Regions from separate parts of the Kitasatospora sp. NPDC059646 genome, predicted to be linked through region 1. Evidence: predicted binding sites of a transcription regulator. Region 1 holds the regulator's gene; each other region holds the start of a gene.
The links. Region 1 encodes HspR, which represses chaperone genes until heat shock. Its sites were predicted from a motif close to TTGAGNNNNNNNNNCTCAA; they were not measured.
Positions count from the first base shown of each region.

Region 2: the regulator HspR is predicted to act here: its motif matches at 1,580-1,598, upstream of dnaK (molecular chaperone DnaK).
Region 3: the regulator HspR is predicted to act here: its motif matches at 2,621-2,639, upstream of lon (endopeptidase La).

Region 1 covers NZ_JBHWDS010000016.1:140,306-146,433, forward strand. Annotated here, with positions in the region: gene dnaJ (molecular chaperone DnaJ) at 1-600, shown strand, start outside; gene ACFV1L_RS14490 (heat shock protein transcriptional repressor HspR) at 608-1,129, shown strand; gene ACFV1L_RS14495 (hypothetical protein) at 1,283-2,350, shown strand; gene ACFV1L_RS14500 (hypothetical protein) at 2,367-2,561, opposite strand; gene ACFV1L_RS14505 (hypothetical protein) at 2,963-3,583, shown strand; gene ACFV1L_RS14510 (LuxR C-terminal-related transcriptional regulator) at 3,591-4,583, opposite strand; gene ACFV1L_RS14515 (LuxR C-terminal-related transcriptional regulator) at 4,639-5,592, opposite strand; gene ACFV1L_RS14520 (LuxR C-terminal-related transcriptional regulator) at 5,589-6,128, opposite strand, start outside.
Region 2 covers NZ_JBHWDS010000013.1:22,755-28,882, forward strand. Annotated here, with positions in the region: gene ACFV1L_RS11605 (hypothetical protein) at 172-453, shown strand; gene ACFV1L_RS11610 (STAS domain-containing protein) at 588-917, opposite strand; gene ACFV1L_RS11615 (J domain-containing protein) at 914-1,420, opposite strand; gene dnaK (molecular chaperone DnaK) at 1,656-3,509, shown strand; gene ACFV1L_RS11625 (ArsR/SmtB family transcription factor) at 3,623-3,961, shown strand; gene ACFV1L_RS11630 (MFS transporter) at 3,958-5,190, shown strand; gene ACFV1L_RS11635 (metal-dependent hydrolase) at 5,314-6,108, opposite strand.
Region 3 covers NZ_JBHWDS010000004.1:9,086-15,213, reverse strand. Annotated here, with positions in the region: gene ACFV1L_RS03660 (GtrA family protein) at 1-78, opposite strand, end outside; gene lon (endopeptidase La) at 157-2,598, opposite strand; gene ACFV1L_RS03650 (rhomboid-like protein) at 2,721-3,416, opposite strand; gene ACFV1L_RS03645 (response regulator transcription factor) at 3,798-4,508, shown strand; gene ACFV1L_RS03640 (ATP-binding protein) at 4,592-5,731, shown strand; gene ACFV1L_RS03635 (multifunctional oxoglutarate decarboxylase/oxoglutarate dehydrogenase thiamine pyrophosphate-binding subunit/dihydrolipoyllysine-residue succinyltransferase subunit) at 6,037-6,128, shown strand, end outside.

The DNA of each region.
Region 1 (6,128 bases):
GGCGCCGGCACCGTCAGCCGCGGCCAGGGCGCGTTCGCGCTGTCCGAGCCGTGCCGTGACTGCAAGGGCCGCGGCATGATCGTCGACGACCCGTGCACCGTCTGCCACGGCAGCGGCCGGGCCGCCTCGGCCCGCACCATGCAGGTCCGGATCCCGGCCGGCGTGCAGGACGGCCAGCGAATCCGGCTCAAGGGCAAGGGCGCCCAGGGCGAGCGCGGCGGCCAGCCCGGCGACCTGTACGTCACCGTGCACGTCGACCCGCACCCGGTGTTCGGGCGCAAGGGCGACAACCTCACCGTGACGGTGCCGGTCAGCTTCCCCGAGGCCGCGCTCGGCGGCACCATCGAGGTGCCGACGCTGAACGGCCCGGCCGTGAAGCTCAAGCTGCCCCCGGGCAGCGCCAACGGCCTGACCATGCGGGCCCGCGGCAAGGGCGCCACCCGCAAGGACGGCACCCGTGGCGACCTGCTGGTCACCGTCGAGGTCGCCGTTCCCAAGATCGTCAGCGGCGACGCACTGAGCGCACTGGAGCAGTACCGCGAGGCCACCGCCTCGGACGACCCGCGAGCCGCCCTCTTCAAGGCGGCGGAGGGAGCGTGAGATCCCGATGAGTCCCCACCCCGACAGCCCGCACGGCACCGACGGCCGGATCGGCGCCGGCATCGGCGAGGGCCTGCCCGGCGCCGGGCGCGCCCGCCCCGCCGGCCCGCCGACGTACGTGCTGACCGAGGACACCCCGGTCTACGTGATCTCGGTCGCCGCCGAACTGTCCGGGCTGCACCCGCAGACCCTGCGCCAGTACGACCGGCTCGGCCTGGTCAGCCCGGACCGGACCGCCGGCCGCGGCCGCCGCTACTCCGCCCGGGACATCCAGCAGCTGCGCGAGGTCCAGCGGCTCTCCCAGGACGAGGGCATCAACCTGGCCGGCATCAAGCGGATCATCGAACTGGAGAACCAGGTCGCCGCGCTGCAGTCCCGGGTGTCCGAGCTGGTCGACGCCCTGGAGGGCGCCGCCGCCACCCTCCAGCAGCGCGAGGCCGCCGTGCACGCCTCCTACCGCCGGGACCTGGTGCCGTACCAGCAGGTCCAGCAGTCCAGCGCCCTGGTGGTGTGGCGCCCGAAGCGCTGAGGCCCGCGAGCCGCCGACATCCCTGCCCACCGGGGGGTATCGGCGGCTTTGCCATGATGAGAGAGTGCGTCTGGCGATCCGTCGGTGGTTCCCGGGTGGCACGGCGGACCGTCCCGGGTGATCGCCGCCTAGGATCACCCCCACAAGAGGATCGTGGCGCCGTTCGAGCTAGGGCAGGGGCAACAGATGGACAGGGCTGAAGTGCCAGGTCTCACCACCGCCGGCCTCGGTGTCGTGTCTGCCGAGGCCCGCGAACTCTACAAATCGATCCTCGGGACCGCCGGCCGCTCGTGCCCCGCCCGACCGGAGGACCAGCGTCCGGCGGCGCTCCAGGAACTGCTGGACATCGGCCTGCTGGTCCCGGACGTCAACGACCCCAAGCTGCTGATGGCGGTCGACCCGCAGCAGCTGGCCGCCGGCCTGAGCGCCTCCTGGCAGCGCAGTGCCCTGGAGCTGCTGACCAGGGCCGCGAACCTGCCCGCGGACCTCCAGGAGCTGAGCCAGGCGTACGGCGGCGGGCTGGCGTCCGACCAGACCGGCGGGATCGTCGAACACATCTCCGGAAAGGCCGAGATCAACCGGCGGTTGGCCGAATTCGGCCAGTCGGCCAACCACGAGGTGCTCAGCGCGCAGCCCGGCGGCGGTGCCCGGTCGTTCCCGCCGGCCACGGCGATAGCCCTGGACACCGGAATGCTCCGCCGGGGCGTCGCACGCCGGACGATCTACCAGCCGAGCACCCGCTATTCGGCGCCGGTCCGCGAGTACGTCGCGGCGGTGACCAGGGCGGGCGGCGAGGTGCGGACGCTGGGCGAGCCGTTCACCAGGCTGATCGTCATCGACCGCAGAATCGCCATCATTCCGTTCGCCGACGACAACGAACGGGCGGCGGTCGTCCGCGACGAACCGGTGATCGCCTATCTGGTCAACACGTTCGAGCTCTGCTGGGAGCGCGCGATTCCGTTCCTCGACGGAAACGACGTGCCGGTCGAGGTCGTCTCACTGCTCCGGCAGAACATCATCAGAATGCTGCTGCAGGGCGTGGGCCACCGGGTGATAGCCAGGAACCTGGGCCTCAGCGAACGGACGCTGGCCCGGCACATCGCCGAACTGCGCGAGGAATACAACGCGGAGACGCTGTTTCAGCTGGGCTGGAAGCTGGCCGAGGGCCACCGCAGCAATCCGATGATGGATGCGATGGATGCCGAGGGAGCCCTCGACTAGCGACGTCCGGCGTTCATCACGTCCAGATGATGTCGGACGTGAGGGACTGGACCTTCGGCAGCGGCAGCGGCGCCGAGGCGGCCTCCGCCGTGACGGGGTCCGACTTCGAACCGGTCCAGATGATGTCGGTGGCGTGGGCCGGGGCAGCCCCGAACACCACCGCTGTCAGCACGAGTGCGGCCGATGCCACGAAGTGGCGCGTCCTGCGCATTGGGACTCTCCTTCCCCCAAGCCGGTCCGACGAGTCGGGCCTGCTCCGGCGACCAGTCATATCAGCGTCCAGAGTACGACGGTCAGTCAAGCACACCCCGACTCCTACCAATTCACCGTCGACAACTTTCGCAGACCGACAGGCCGCAGCCCAAGGGGTGCCCAGTGTCATCTCGCTGCCAGGCAGGGAGATGACACTGGGCACCAGTGGACGGCCGGGCCCCCCTACCGAGACGATCAGTCCACCATCGATCGGCAACGGCAAGTCCCGTGCACGGGGGAACCGCAGATGGCATGGGCGCGCCAATTTTGTCGAGACGATAGCGGATGCTCAGCAGCATTCCCAAACAACGAATGCCTGACCGGACCACACCCGGGCCAGGCCTTTCCCCCGGAGTCGAAATGAGTGAGCCAGATCTGCGTCACCAGACGGTCAGCAGCAGTGAAGGCCGACGGGCACGGGTGTTCCTGGCCGCGCCCCTGATGCGGCTGACCGGGCCGGCCGACAGCGTCGTGACGCTGGCCAGCCGGACCAGGCTGACCACCCTGCGGAGCACCCTGCTGCGCAGCGGGGCCGCGGTGTACAGCGCCCACCACAGCGACGCGTGGACGGTGGCCGGCCGGGCCCCCGAGCCGCGGGTCCCCTCGGACTTCCGGGCGATGCAGAGCGCCGACCTGGTCTTCGCCTACATCGGCGCCCCGCTGTCGGCCGGCGTGAGCCTGGAGCTCGGCTGGGCCTCGGCGCTGCGCAAGCCGATCGTGCTGCTGGTCGACGAGGCGATCACCCACAACCCGCTGATCGCCACCATCGAGCAGGTCTCCCCCGTGCTGCCGCTGGTGTTCGACGACACCTGGTCGCAGGAGGCCCTGCACCACACCGTGGAGACCGCACTGGACTGGGCCGGCATGGCGCTGTCGCTGCGCAGCGGCTTCTGGACCGCGCCCGGCGAGCAGTTCCCGCGGCCGCGCCGCGAGCACACCGGCCCGTACGGCTTCTGGTCCCCCGAGATCGCCACCGGCTGACGCCCGGTCAGTCCGACGCCGCGGCCCGGGGCGGGTCCTCGGCCCCCCGCATCTGCCAGCCCAGCTGGAACAGGGTCTCCGCGTCGTGCAGTTCGCGCAGCCGGGAGATGTGGCCCGCCACGGTCCGTTCGGACAGGCCGAGGCGGGTGGCGATCGAACGCTGCGTCAGGCCCTGGGCGAGCAGGCGGCCGACCTGCTCGTGGACGGGGACGGCGCTCTCCTCGCCGTAGTCGGCCGTGCGCCACTGGACCCGATCGGCCCGCGCCCAGTCCCGCTCGAACGCCGCGACCAGGAACTCCACCACCGCCGGATCCTCCACCACCGCGGCGCTGGAGTTGTCCGCCGACGCCGGGACGACGGCGATCCGCCGGTCGAAGACCAGCATCCGGCCGAACGGTTCGCTCAGCGTCCGGAACCGGCCGCCCCACGCGGTGACGGACTCCGCCCAACGCACCGTCGGCTCGTCCAGCAGCGCGGCCGGCTCGTAGACGGTGTGCAGCGAGGCGCCGCTCGCCAGGAAGTCGCGGGTGCGCTCCAGGGAGTCGGCCTGGAAGTCGCTCCGGCACACCCGCCCGGGCCGCATGGCGAGGATCTCCTCGGTCGCCGCGGTCTCCAACTGCCGTACCCGCTCCCGGATCCGGTCGGTCCGCTCGACGTGCTGCACCACGCTGGAGCGGTCGGCGCGGCGCGGGGTGGCGTCGTAGGCGTGGGTGAGGTCCTCCAGCAGCGCGGGCATCTCCTCGGCGCGCAGCAGCATCCGGGTGCCCTCGGCGCGGAGCTCGGCGCTGATCCGGTCGCCGACCGTGCGCGGGTTGACCGCCGTCAGCGACTGGTCGGCGCCGTCGTGCACCAGCAGTCCGAGGTCCAGCAGGCGCAGCACGCCCGCCGGGTCCTGTTCGACCGCTTCGCGGAACGCCACCCGTCCGCCCTGGTCCAGGATCCGCTGGTAGAGCCGCCGTTCCGAGGCGCTCGGCAGGGCGGCTCCGTTCGGCTCGCTCACAGCTCCCACTCCTTCCGGGCCGCCCCGGGCGGGCCCCGGCGGTCGGCTCCGATCGTCACTCCGGCGTCCCGCGCAGCTGCCAGCCGAGCTGGAACAGGGTCTCCGCATCGTAGAGCTCCCGCAGGCGGGCGATGTGGGCGGCCACGGTCCGCTCCGACAGGCCCAGCCGGGAGGCGATGGCGCGCTGGGTGAGGCCCTGCGCGAGCAGGGCGCCGACCTCCTTCGGGACGCCGGTGTCGCGCGGGCGGCCGGCCAGCGCGTGCCAGTCGATCCGGGCGGCGCGCGCCCAGTCGCGTTCGAACAGGTCGATCAGGGTGGCCAGGACGGCGGGGTCCTCGACGAAGGCGGCGTGGTTGTCGTCCGGCGAGGCGGAGATGATCGCGATCCGCCGGTCGAAGATCAGCATCCGCCGGAACGGCTCGTCCAGGACCCGGATCCGTTCGCCGCCGGCCGAGACCGTCGCGGCGTAGTCGACGGTGGGCGGGTCGGCGAGGGCGCCCGGCTGGTAGAGGGTGCGCAGGCCGATGCCGCGGGCGAGGAAGTCCAGCGAGCGCTGGAGGGCCTGCCGCATCTGGCCGACCGGGCGGGCGCCGCCGGGCTGCGCGGCGAGCGTCTCCTCGTGCATCTCGGACTCGATCTGCATGATGCGGTGCCGGATCTGCCGGCGGTCGTTCACCCGCTCCACCGCGTGCGCCCGGTCGGGGCGGCGCAGCGCCAGGTCGTAGGCGTGCACCAGGTCCTCCAGCTGGGCCGAGGTCCGCTGGGAGTTCGCCAGCTTGCGGATCGCGGCCTCGCGGAGGTCGGCGCTCAGCCGGTCGGCCACCGCGCGGGGGTTGACGGCGCTCAGCGACTCGTCGACGGCGTGGTGGATCAGCAGGCCGATCTCGATCAGCCGCAGGGTGGCGGCGGCGTCCTGCTGCATCGCCTCACGGAACATCACCCGGCCGCCCTGCTCCAGCACTTGGCGGTACAGCGCCCGCTCGGCGTCGCTCGGCAGCCGGTCCGTCACCGCGCACCGTCCCGCATCAGCCAGCCGAGTTGGAAGAGCGTCTCGGCGTCGTAGCGTTCGCGCAGGCGGGCGATGTGGGCGGCGACGGTGCGCTCCGACAGGCCCAGCCGGGTGGCGACGGCGCGCTGGGTGAGGCCGGTGGCGAGCAGTTCGCCGATCCGGCGAGGGGTCTCGGGGACCCGGCGGCCCGTCAGGTCGTGCCAGGGGACGCGGACGGCGCGGGCGAAGTCGCGCTGGAAGACGGTGACCAGGTGGTCGACGACGACGGGGTCCTCGACGAAGGCGGCGACGGCGTTGTCGGCGGCCGCCGGGATGACCGCGACCCTGCGGTCGAAGATCAGCATGCGGGCGAACGGCTCGTCCAGGACCCGCACCCGCATGCCCCACTCGGTGGCCGCAGCGGCGTAGCAGGCGGTGTGCTCGGTGTGCCGGGAGACCGGCTGGTAGAGGATGTCGGCGGTGACGCCGCGGGCCAGCGCCTTGCGGATCCGGGAGTCGTCGTCGAGGAACTCCGGCGGGCGCGGCCCGGGTTGGGC
Region 2 (6,128 bases), on a different contig from region 1:
GGCCGCGCTGCCGCTATCCCCGTGGCCGCACGCGCCGACGGGCGTCCTTCGCACGATCGGCGCGTCGGCGCGCCTGCCGGAGGCGGTTCCGCGCCCGCTGCACCAGTCGGGGCGCGGGTACGAGCAATGAACTCGGGAAGGTCAGCCTGCTCGGAGACATATAGTGCGTCCATGTCCAGCGAGTGGAGCGGGCCGGAAGCTCGGAAGAGCGCGAAGCCGGCGACCTACGAGAGTGCCAGTGCCGCAATCCTGGTCTCGCTCGACTACGCCAATCTCGACATGGACTTCCCCCGCATCGTGCACTGGCTGAGGCAGTTGCCCACGGGAGACCGCGATCGCCTCCTGGGCGAACTGGAAGCAGTCGCCGCCACCGATGCGGTCCGCCGGGACGACGCAACGTACCTGCTGGACGACCTCGGGCTGCGCCGCGTCCACTGGGACGACCAGGCATAGAGCCGCCTCCCACGGCCCGGCCGGCGGCGACGGTGGCGAAGGCCCCGACGTGGACGGCCCTGCGTCCGTAGCGGCGACGGGGCCGGCGCCGCCAACCAGAAGCGCTCCCAAGGCTCGGGACTGCATGGCCGAGGTCAGCCGGGCCGGTGGGGTTCGACCAGGTCGGCGAGGCCGAGGAGGTCGAAGAGTCGGGCGACGATCGGGGCCCGCACCTCCGTGACCTTCAGGTCGACGCCTTCCTCCCGTGCCTGGTGGTGGAGGCGTTCCACGGCGTCGGCGCCCGAGCTGTCGCAGAACCTCACCTGTGCGAAGTCGAGGTCGACGCGGCTGGGCCGGCGTGCCAGGCACTCCTTGACGCGGTTCTCGAGCTCCGCCGCGGTGGCGAGGTCGACCTCGCCCGCGACCGCGACGGTGACCCGGTCGTCCCACCAGGAGACGGCGCTGCGGAAATCAGTGCCGTTCACAGCCATGGCTCCACCTCCCGCAGCCGATGCACCGTCCACCGCCACGGGTCGCCGGGAGCGTCCGGGGCCGGGGCCGACGCGCCCAGTGGTGCGACCGACACCGGGCCCACCCGGATGAGCGGTTCGGACCGAGGGGGCGTTGCCGCTCCGGCAGGTGGCGGCGTGGCACGTGCCGACCCTGCGCCATCGGCGTCCCGGACGATGCGTACGGACACCCGGCGGACGGCGGCCGGGGCACGGTCCGACGTGCGGCCGGCCACGGGGTGCGGCCGGGTGGTTTCGCGTTCGGCGTCGTAGGCGGCCCGCAGTTCGGGATCGTGCAGGACCTCGTAGGCGGCGACCACGGCACCCAGTCGCTCCGCCGATCCGGGCTCGGCCGGGCCGGTGTCGGGGTGCAGGAGCCGGACCAGGGCGCGATAGGCCAAGGTGACCTGCCGCGCGGAGGCCGTGGGCTCCACGCCCAGCACCGTGTAGTGGTCGCGGCGGTCTCGCGATCCCGTCATGGCGGCTCACCTCCCGGGCAACCCCCCCGGCAAACCTCCTCATTGACCTGGATAGAACCGTCCCCGGTCGCTGTCAAGATGCCCGCTCGTCCCGTCGCAGCAGGGGAGCGACGCCGACGTCCCGCTGCTTCTCCTCCAACCGCAGCCATCGATCTATCATTGAGTCCATAAGGCTCAAGTTTCCTTCCTCTCCCTGAGGCAGGACGGGAGGAACGGGCGGAAGAGGAGACCGGCCATGACACGCGCAGTCGGTATTGACCTGGGAACGACGAACTCGGTGGTCTGCGTGCTGGAGGGCGGCGATCCGGCCGTCCTCGCCAACGCCGAGGGCGCCCGCACCACCCCGTCGGTGGTGGCCTTCGGCAAGGGCGGCGAGGTGCTGGTCGGCGAGGTCGCCAAGCGGCAGGCGGTCACCAACGTGGACCGCACCGCCCGCTCGGTGAAGCGGCACATGGGCGAGAGCGACTGGCGGTTCCCGGAGAGCGGGGACGTCGACGGCAAGCGCTACACCGCGCAGGAGATCTCGGCGCGGGTGCTGCAGAAGCTCAAGCGCGACGCCGAGGCGTACCTGGGCGAGGACGTGACGGACGCGGTGATCACCGTGCCCGCGTACTTCAACGACTCCCAGCGCACCGCGACCAAGGAGGCGGGCGAGATCGCCGGCCTGAAGGTGGCGCGGATCGTCAACGAGCCGACCGCCGCCGCCCTCGCGTACGGCCTGGACAAGGAGAACGACCAGACGGTGCTGGTCTTCGACCTCGGCGGCGGCACCTTCGACGTCTCCCTGCTGGACATCGGCGAGGGCGTGGTCGAGGTGAAGGCCACCTCCGGCGACACCCACCTCGGCGGTGACGACTGGGACCAGCGGATCGTCGACCACCTGGTCAAGCAGTTCAAGAACGGCTACGGCATCGACCTGTCCCAGGACAAGATGGCTGCCCAGCGCCTCCGGGAGGCCGCGGAGAAGGCCAAGATCGAGCTGTCCGCCGCGACCGAGACGACGATCAACCTGCCCTACGTCACGGCCTCCGCCGAGGGTCCGCTGCACCTGGACGAGAAGCTCACCCGGGCCCAGTTCCAGCAGCTCACCTCGGACCTGCTGGAGCGCTGCGAAGGCCCGTTCCACCAGGCCGTCAAGGACGCCGGGATCGAGGTCTCCGACATCGACCACGTCATCCTGGTCGGCGGCTCGACCCGGATGCCGGCCGTCACCGACCTGGTGAAGAAGCTCACCGGCAAGGAGCCGCACAAGGGCGTCAACCCGGACGAGGTCGTCGCCGTCGGCGCCGCTCTGCAGGCCGGTGTGCTGAAGGGCGAGGTCAAGGACGTCCTGCTGCTCGACGTCACCCCGCTGTCCCTGGGCATCGAGACCAAGGGCGGCATCATGACGAAGCTCATCGAGCGCAACACCACGATCCCGACCCGCCGTTCGGAGACCTTCACCACCGCCGAGGACAACCAGCCCTCGGTGACCGTGCAGGTCTACCAGGGCGAGCGGGAGATCGCGGCGTACAACAAGAAGCTCGGCATGTTCGAGCTGAGCGGCATCGCGCCCGCCCCGCGCGGCCTGCCGCAGATCGAGGTCACCTTCGACATCGACGCCAACGGCATCATGCACGTGGCCGCGAAGGACCTCGGCACCGGCAAGGAGCAGAAGATGACCGTCACCGGCGGCTCCTCGCTGCCGAAGGACGACATCGACCGCATGATCCGGGAGGCCGAGCAGCACGCCGAGGAGGACCGCCGCCGCAAGGAGGCCGCCGAGACCCGCAACCAGGGCGAGCAACTCGCCTACGGCACCGAGAAGTTCCTCACCGACAACCAGGACAAGGTGCCGGCCGACGTGAAGACCGAGGTGGAGGCGGCCCTGGCGGAGCTGAAGGAGAAGCTCAAGGGCGAGGACACTGCCGCGATCCGCGCGGCGAGCGACCGGGTCGCCCAGGTCAGCCAGAAACTGGGCCAGGCCCTCTACGCCGAGAGCGACCCCGGTGAGCCGGGCAGCGGCGCCACCGCCCCGCAGGCAGCGGAAGAGGAGGTGGTGGACGCCGAGATCGTCGACGAGGACGAGCCCAGGGGGCGCGCCGGATGACCCCCCGTCCAGTCGCTGCGCGCCGACGGGGATTCGGCGGATCCGCTTGATCGTGCGAGAATTCCCGCACTATCATCGTGCGAAAATATCCGCACGATGTGCAGGGGGTTCCCATGGCACCGCCACGGGTGTACGAACATCCCGAGGTCGACGAGATCGCCATCCCGCGCGTGCTGTTCGCGCTGAGCGAGCCGCTGCGACTGTCGATGGTGCGGATGCTCGCGGAACGCGGCGAAGTCGACAGCATCGAACTGGGACCGGACCTGCCGCGCTCGACACTCACCCACCACACCAGCCTCCTGCGCGAGACGGGGGTGGCACTCGTCCGCGCCGACGGACGCAAGTGCATGATCCGGCTGCGCCGTGAGGACCTGGAGAAGCGGTTCCCCGGCTTGATCGACACGGTCCTCGCCGGGTACGAGGAAGCGCCGCCCGCAGGGGAGGACGGGTGATCCGCCGCCTCTGGCCGCTGGTCGCGGCCGCAGCCGCGCTGGGCGTCGACGCCTACGTCCTCGCCGGGGTGCTGCCCTCGATCGCCGACTCGCTCGCGGCCACGGTGGCGGCGGTCGGCCTGGGCGTCACGGCCTTCACCGCCGCGTACGCCCTGGCGGGGCCGCTGCTGTCGGGAGCACTGATCCGGCGGAGCGCCGCGGCGGCGCTGCTGATCGCCCTGGGCGTGTTCAACCTCGGCAACCTGCTGACCGTGCTCGCACCGCGGATCGAGGTGTTCCTCGCCTCCCGGGTGCTGGCCGGAGCCGGCGCCGGAGTGCTCACCGCCGTGGCGACCGCGACCGCCACCGCGATGGCCCCCGACCGTCAACGGGGCCGCGCCATGGCCCTGGTGACCTTCGGGCTGTCCACCGGAACGGTCGTCGGCGTGCCGATCGGAATGCTCGTCGGCGACCGGCTGAACTGGCGGTGGACCATGGGCCTGGTCGTCGCCGTCGGCCTGGTCAGCATGGTCGCGCTGGCGGCCGGGGCACGGACGATCCCGCCGCTGCCCGCGCCGCCCGGCCCCGCCTTCACGGTCCTCCGCTCGCCGAGGACCCTCGTCGGGACCGCCGCCGCCTTCCTCCTCGGCGTGGCCAGCCTCGGCCTCTACACCTACCTGCTGCCCCTGGCCGAGTCCCGCGGACTCCAGGGCTGGGGGTTCGCGCTGGTGTGGGCCTGGGGCATCGGCGGAGTCACCGGCTCCGCCCTGGTCGGCAGGGCGCTCGACGCCTACGGGCCGCGCCCCCTGCTCATCGCCCTGCCCGCCGCGCTCCTGGCCGGCTTCGCCGCCTTCTGGCTCTGCGCCGTCCCGGCGGTGTGGCTTGCCGCGGCGGCGCTGTGGGGCGCTGCGGGCTGGGCGAGCGTCCCGACGCTGCAGCAGGCGCTGACCGCCGACCGGCCCCGGGAGGCGATGCCGATCGTCGCGTTCCAGATGGCCGCCATGTACCTCGGCTCCGCAGCCGGGGCCGCCGCGGGCAGCAGCCTGCTCGCCCACGGCGCCGATCCGCACGAACTGCCCGCGTGGGCGCTGGCACCCACGGCCCTCGCCCTGGTGCTGACCGGACGGCTCGGAGCCGGTGCGCTCGGCGCGCGCCGCGAGAACGCCGTTCCGGCGACTCCGCCCACGGCCGGCAGGAAGGAGCAGCGCGGCCCGGACGGCACGGCCGAACCGCAGGGCTGCCGGCCCTGAGGACCGTCCGCCTCCCTGATCCTGCGTCACCTCGAAGTCGGACCTCGCGCCCCGGCACGACCTCCGCAGGCCCGGCCGTCGACGACCTTGCCGGGCGCGGATCGTGCGGGGCGCCGGGGTCCGTCAGCCGACCACCCGGAGGGCGACCAGCGCGCCGACCGCGCTCAGCCCCATGAAGATCGGCGTCAGCACCTTCACCTCCACCTTGCTCCCGGCCCGGAACCGCATGCCCTTCGGCGGGCCGACGGGGTACCAGCGCTTCCGGCCGATCGGGATCGGCCACAGGATCGGGCAGCCCGAGACCGTCAGCGCGTCACCGACGCAGTGCACCAGCGCACCCAGCACGATCGGCAGGCCGATCCACAGGTACTGCTGTCCCGGCTGGTCGAACAGCCACTGCGAGCCGTTGCCCGGATCGTCGAGGATGTCCGCCAGCATCCACGCGCTGGTCACCCCGAGCAGCCACACCAGCACGTCGCTGGAGACCCGGGCGTGCCGCCACAGCAGACCCTCGATGGCCAGCACCATGTGCACGAACAGCACCGTGAGCACGCCCCACCGGCCGCCGTACACCGCGACCGCGGCGGCCACCGCCCCGCACATCACCGCCCACGGCCAGGTGTGCGTCAGCGTCCGGTGCCCGCCCGAGCGCCGGGCGTCGCCCTTGCCCCGGGTCGACTTGTAGACCGCGGCCGACACCTGGTCGATCACCTCGCACATCCAGCGCGACACCGGCCCGAACGCCCGCGATATCGTCGCGGCCTTGTGGTCCAGGTCCGGCGCGAGCGCCGCACCCGCCGTGATCAGCGCACCGACCAGCAGTACCGGCCAGGGCATCGGCTGATCCAGCACGGCCGCCACCGCACCCACCGCCACCCAGGCCGCCGCACCCGACAGCGCGTGCGCCGGTCCCATCATCGTGATCCCACCCTCTCGCT
Region 3 (6,128 bases), on a different contig from region 1:
CAGCTTGCGGTGCTTGACCAGGAACGGGCGGTAGCGCTCCGGAACTGCGGTCAGCGCGCGCTGCGTAGGGGACGGCATGCCGGAAGTCTGCCACGGGCCCGAATCGGCAACCACCAGGGGCCGCGAAGTGGACGCTCCGCGACCCCTGGTACACCGTCAGGCGGCGGCGACCAGCACGTCCGCCGGCTCCAGCGCCAGCCGCAGCACCTCGCGGACGTCGGCGACGGCGTGCACCGTCAGCCGCTCCAGCACCTCGGCGGGCACGTCGTCCAGGTCCGCCTCGTTGCGCTTGGGGATGATCACCGTGGTGACCCCGGCCCGGTCCGCGGCCAGCAGCTTCTGCTTGACCCCGCCGATCGGCAGCACCCGGCCGGTCAGCGACACCTCGCCGGTCATCGCCACGTCGGGGCGCACCTTGCGGCCGGACAGCAGCGAGGCCAGCGCCGTGGTCATCGTGATGCCCGCGCTCGGGCCGTCCTTCGGCACCGCGCCGGCCGGCACGTGCAGGTGGATGCCCCGCTCGCGCAGGCCCGTCACCGGCAGCTCCAGCTCGGCGCCGCGCGAGCGCAGGTAGGAGAGCGCGATGTGCGCCGACTCCTTCATCACGTCGCCCAGCTGCCCGGTCAGCGTCAGCCCGGTCGAGCCGGTCTCGGCGTCCGCCAGCGAGGCCTCGATGTAGAGGACGTCGCCGCCGGCGCCGGTGACCGCCAGGCCGGTCGCCACGCCGGGCACCGCGGTGCGCCGCTCGGCCGGCTCCTGCGCCGACTCCGGCACGTGGTGCGGCCGGCCCAGCAGCGCCCGCAGGTCGTCCGGCCCGATCGCGGCGGGCAGCGCGCGCTCGCCGAGTTCGGTCTGCGCGGCGACCTTGCGCAGGATCCGGGCGATCGCCCGCTCCAGGTTCCGGACGCCCGCCTCCCGGGTGTACTCGGCGGCGAGCCGGCGGAGCACCTCCTCGTCCACGGTCAGCTGCTCGGCGGCCAGGCCCGCGTTGGCGAGCTGGCGGGGCAGCAGGTGGTCGCGGGCGATGGCGACCTTCTCGTCCTCGGTGTAGCCGTCCAGCCGGACCAGGTCCATCCGGTCCAGCAGCGGCTCCGGGATCGCCTCCAGCACGTTGGCGGTGGCCAGGAACACCACGTCCGAGAGGTCGAGCTCGACCTCCAGGTAGTGGTCGCGGAAGGTGTGGTTCTGCGCCGGGTCCAGCACCTCCAGCAGCGCCGCCGCCGGGTCGCCCCGGTAGTCCGAGCCGACCTTGTCGATCTCGTCCAGCAGCACCACCGGGTTCATCGACCCGGCTTCCTTGATCGCCCGGACGATCCGGCCGGGGATGGCGCCCACGTACGTCCGCCGGTGGCCGCGGATCTCCGCCTCGTCCCGGACGCCGCCCAGCGCGACCCGGACGAACGACCGGCCCATCGCCTTCGCCACCGACTCGCCGAGCGAGGTCTTGCCGACGCCGGGCGGCCCGACCAGCGCCAGCACCGCGCCGCCCGCCCGTCGTCCACCGCCCTTCCCGGGAGGCGCTGCGCGCCGCACGTCCTGCTGCCCGTCGGGCTGGTCAAGGCCCTGCTCGGCCCGGCGCTTGCGGACCGCCAGGTACTCGACGATCCGGTCCTTCACGTCCGCGAGGCCGGTGTGGTCGGCGTCCAGCACGGCCCGCGCGGCGGCGATGTCGTAGGCGTCCTCGGAGCGCTCGTTCCACGGCAGCTCCAGCACGGTGTCCAGCCAGGTGCGGATCCACGAGCCCTCGGGCGACTGGTCGCTGGAGCGCTCCAGCTTGTCGACCTCCTTGAGCGCGGCCTCCCGGACCTTCTCCGGCAGCGCCGCCGCCTCCACCCGGGAGCGGTAGTCGTCCTCCTCGGTGCCGGCGTCGCCGTTCAGCTCGGCCAGCTCCTTGCGCACCGCCTCCAGCTGGCGCCGCAGCAGGAACTCCTTCTGCTGCTTGGCGACGCCCTCCTCGACGTCCTTGCGGATGGTGTCGTTGACCTCCTCCTCCGCGAGGTGCTCGCGCAGCAGGCCGAGCGCGTACTCCAGCCGGGCCGGGCGGTCCGCCTCCAGCAGCACCTTCAGCTTCTGCTCGGCGGTCGCGAACGGCGCGTACCCGATGTTGTCGGCGAGCTCGCCGATGTCCTCGATCGCGGCCACCCGGTCGACGATCTGCCAGGCCCCGCGCCGGCGCAGCCACTTCGTGGACAGCGCCTTGTACTCCTTGACCAGCTCGGCGGCCCGGCCGGCCACCGGCAGCCCAGGGTCGGACTCCTTGAACGGCGTGGTCTCGACCCACAGCGCCGCGCCCGGCCCGGTCGTCCCCGCGCCGATCCGCACCCGTCGGACGGCCCGGACCAGCGCCGCCGGGTCCCCGTCCGCCAGCCGCCCGACCTGCTCGACCGTCGCCAGCGCGCCCACCGCCGCGTAGGAGCCGTCCAGCCGCGGCACCAGCAGCACCTGCGGCTTGCCCCCGCCGCTCCCCGCCCTGGCCGCCTCCACGGCGGCCCTCACCTCCGGATCCGAGAGCTCCAGCGGGACCACCATGCCGGGAAGCACCACCTCGTCGTCGAGCGGCAGCACAGGCAGAGTGAGCGGAACGGACGTCGATGCCATGATCTCTCCCCAGTCAGTGAAGTTGAGTCGACCTGACTAAGGATCGGTGGCGGCGGATTGTTCCCCGGCCGCTGTTCACCCTGAGCGAAGGCCCCCGGACGGGAGCGGGCGCGGGCGCACCGCTACGAAGCGCCCTCCGCCGCCGCGGCCTTCCACGCCGCCGCCCGGCGGGGGCGTCGCGGTTCCCGCCCCCTCCGCAGCCACGGCCACAGCGCGACGCCGACCAGCAGCGCCGCCGGATGCCCCACCGAGGTCACCAGGTCGGGGTCGGAGAGCAGCTGGTTGCCGATCAGCGCCAGTCCCGCCCCCAGCGCGACCGCCCGGCCGGCCGGCCGCAGCAGTCCGGCCAGTCCGCCGAGCGAGGCCAGCACGCCGTAGCTGACGCCGATGTCGATGGCGTCGAGGACGTCCGGGGCGGCCCCGCCGCTCGCCACCGCGCCGAGCACCACGCCCTGCGAGAGCAGCGTCGCGCCGATGTGGCCGGCCGCGAAGACGCCGAGGGCGCGGATGCCGCCGATCCGCCGTTCCAGTGGTGCGACGGTGACGCCGAAGGCCCAGAAGTAGGGCATCCACACCGAGCCGGCGACCCACAGTCCGCTGCCGACGAGCGAGAGCGCGGGGTGCACCATCAGGTTGTGCGCGTCGGTGGAGGAGACCGCCTGGAGCCGGTGGACCGTCTCGGGGTCGCCGAACCGCGCGTAGAGGGTGGTGCCGAGCAGCAGTGCGAGGTAACCGAGTGCGAACGGGTTGGTCCGGGGGGTGGGTATCGCGCGCAGCCCGGGCCGGATCAGCCGTCGTCGCAGTTCCGCGCTGGTCATGGTGCCTCCCGAACGCCTCGTCCGACCCACCATAAGCGGGGCGGCTGAGAGGTGTCTGAGGAAGTCCTGTGAAGACCTCTGACCGCGCATATGCCGCTCGCACACGTACCGTTACAGCTCGCAAGTGCTGCGGGTAAGGTACTGGCCCGTGCCCGTCCGATCGGGGACCTGCCAAACATGACGGTCCGCGGCCGGAATCCTCCGGTCCGCCCGCCCGGGCGGGGACGGCGTCCGTACGCTGCCAGGAGCAGCACCGGCGGGCGGGGCACAGCCCACGACGGAACAAGACGACTACGAAGCGGAGCCCGCCGTCCCCACAGGCGGCCGGCCCGCAGCCCTGGGGGCGGTGGCGTGACCGTGACAGAGATCCAGCAAGAGACGATGAGCAGTGGCCCGGTGGGTACCCAGCGACGGGTGCTCGTCGTGGAGGACGAGCCGACCATCGCGGAGTCGATCGCGGCGCGGCTGGGCGCCGAGGGCTTCAAGGTGGCGGTGGCCCACGACGGGCCGGGCGCGGTGGACGGCTTCCACACCTGGCAGCCGGACCTGGTGGTGCTCGACATCATGCTGCCGGGCTTCGACGGCCTGGAGGTCTGCCGCCGGATCCAGGCCCAGCGCCCGGTGCCGGTGCTGATGCTGACCGCGCGCGACGACGAGACGGACCTGCTGGTCGGCCTGGGCGTCGGCGCCGACGACTACATGACCAAGCCGTTCTCCATGCGCGAGCTGGCGGCCCGGGTGAACGTCCTGCTGCGCCGCGTGGAGCGCGCCCAGCAGGCCGCCCGCACACCGGCCCTCGGCAGCCTGCGCTTCGGTGAACTGGAGATCGACCACGTGCAGCGCCGGGTCCGGCTGGGCTCGGGCGACGTGCACCTGACCCCGACGGAGTTCGACCTGCTGGCCTGCCTGGCGGCGCAGCCGCGCGCGGTGCTCACCCGCGAGCAGCTGCTGGCCGAGGTGTGGGACTGGACCGACGCGTCCGGGACCCGCACGGTGGACAGCCACGTGAAGGCGCTGCGCCGGAAGATCGGGGCGAGCTGGATCCGCACGGTGCACGGCGTGGGGTACGCGCTGGAGGCTCCGCTGTCCTGACCGGGCGCCGCCGGTCCGGGCCTCCGGGGGGCCCGCGCGGCGGTCCGGTCGTTCACGGGGGGACGGACGAGCTGAAGGACACCATGACCTTTCCACAGCAACGCAACGGGGAAGCCGAGCCGACCCCGCGGCCCCCGCTCGCGGTGCGCGCCGCGCGCCGGGTGTGGGCCGACATCCGCCCGTTCGACCCGGTGCGCTCGGTGAAGGGCAAGCTGGCCCTGCTGGTGGTCGTCTCGGTGGTGCTGGCCACCGGCATGGTGGTGGTGGCGATCCGGTCGGAGACCCAGATCCGGATCATCATGATCTTCTCGCTGATCGCCTCGCTGCTGTTCATGCAGTTCCTGGCGAACGGCCTGACCGCGCCGCTGCGGGACATGACGGCGGCCGCCCGGTCGATGGCCGCGGGCGACTACAGCGCCCGGGTGCACGTGTCCTCGCGGGACGAGATCGGCGAGCTGGCCGACACCTTCAACCGGATGGCCGGCGACCTGGAGGCCGCCGACCGGCACCGCCGGGAGCTGATCGCCAACGTCTCGCACGAGCTGCGCACGCCGATCGCGGCGCTCCGCGGCCTGCTGGAGAACGTGGTGGACGGCGTGGTGAAGCCGGACCCGAAGAACCTGGGCACCGCCCTGGAGCAGACCGAGCGCCTCGGCCGGCTGGTCACCCACCTGCTGGACCTGTCGAAGCTGGACGACGGCGTGGTCCCGCTGGACTCCCGCCCGTTCCTGGTGCGGGAGTTCCTGGACGGCGTGCTGCGGGGCGTGACGGTGGACGGCGCGACGGCGGGCGGCGCGTACGCCCGGCGCGAGGACGTGCGGCTGGCGCTCGACGTGCAGCCGGCCGACCTGGCGGCGGTGGCGGACGCGGAGCGGCTGCACCAGGTGGTGGCCAACCTGGTGGACAACGCGTGCAAGCACTCGCCGGCCGGCGGCACCGTCACGGTGCGGGCCCGGGCGGCGGACGGCGGCGGGCTGCTGCTGACCGTGCAGGACCAGGGTCCGGGCATTCCGCTCGCGGACCGGGAGCGGGTGTTCGAGCGGTTCGGCCGCAGCGGTTCGCCGACCGCGCTGGGCCCGGGCAGCGACGGCGGGACCGGCCTGGGGCTGGCGATCGCCCGCTGGGCGGTGGACCTGCACGGCGGCCGCATCCGGGTGGCGGAGGCCGCCGCGGGCTGCCGGATCGAGGTCACCCTGCCGGGTGAGGCGCCGGTTCCCGGCTAGCGTCGGCCCGCCGCGGCGTTTGTGGCGGAACCGGTACAAAGCGGGGTGGCGGCCCGGCGGGGGACGCCGTCCGACCGGCCGGAACGCCGATTCGTCCGATTTTCACTCGGTATGGCAGTGGTCGGCCCTGCCCCGGTTCCCCGATTTCCGGCATCTCTAACGCAAGGTTCCGGCCAAAATCCGGTCGGACGATGTGATCTGGGCGACGCCTGACCACCGGGGACTGCGCGATCACTGGTCGGAGGCGTAGCCTTAATCCCCGCTGTCCACCATCCCAAAAGGAAGCGGAAGAGGGCGGTTGCCCCGTGTCGCCACACCAAGAAACCCCCAGCTCGGCAAGCTCCACTGGCTTCGGCCCCAATGAGTGGCTCGTCGACGAGATCTACCAGCAGTACCT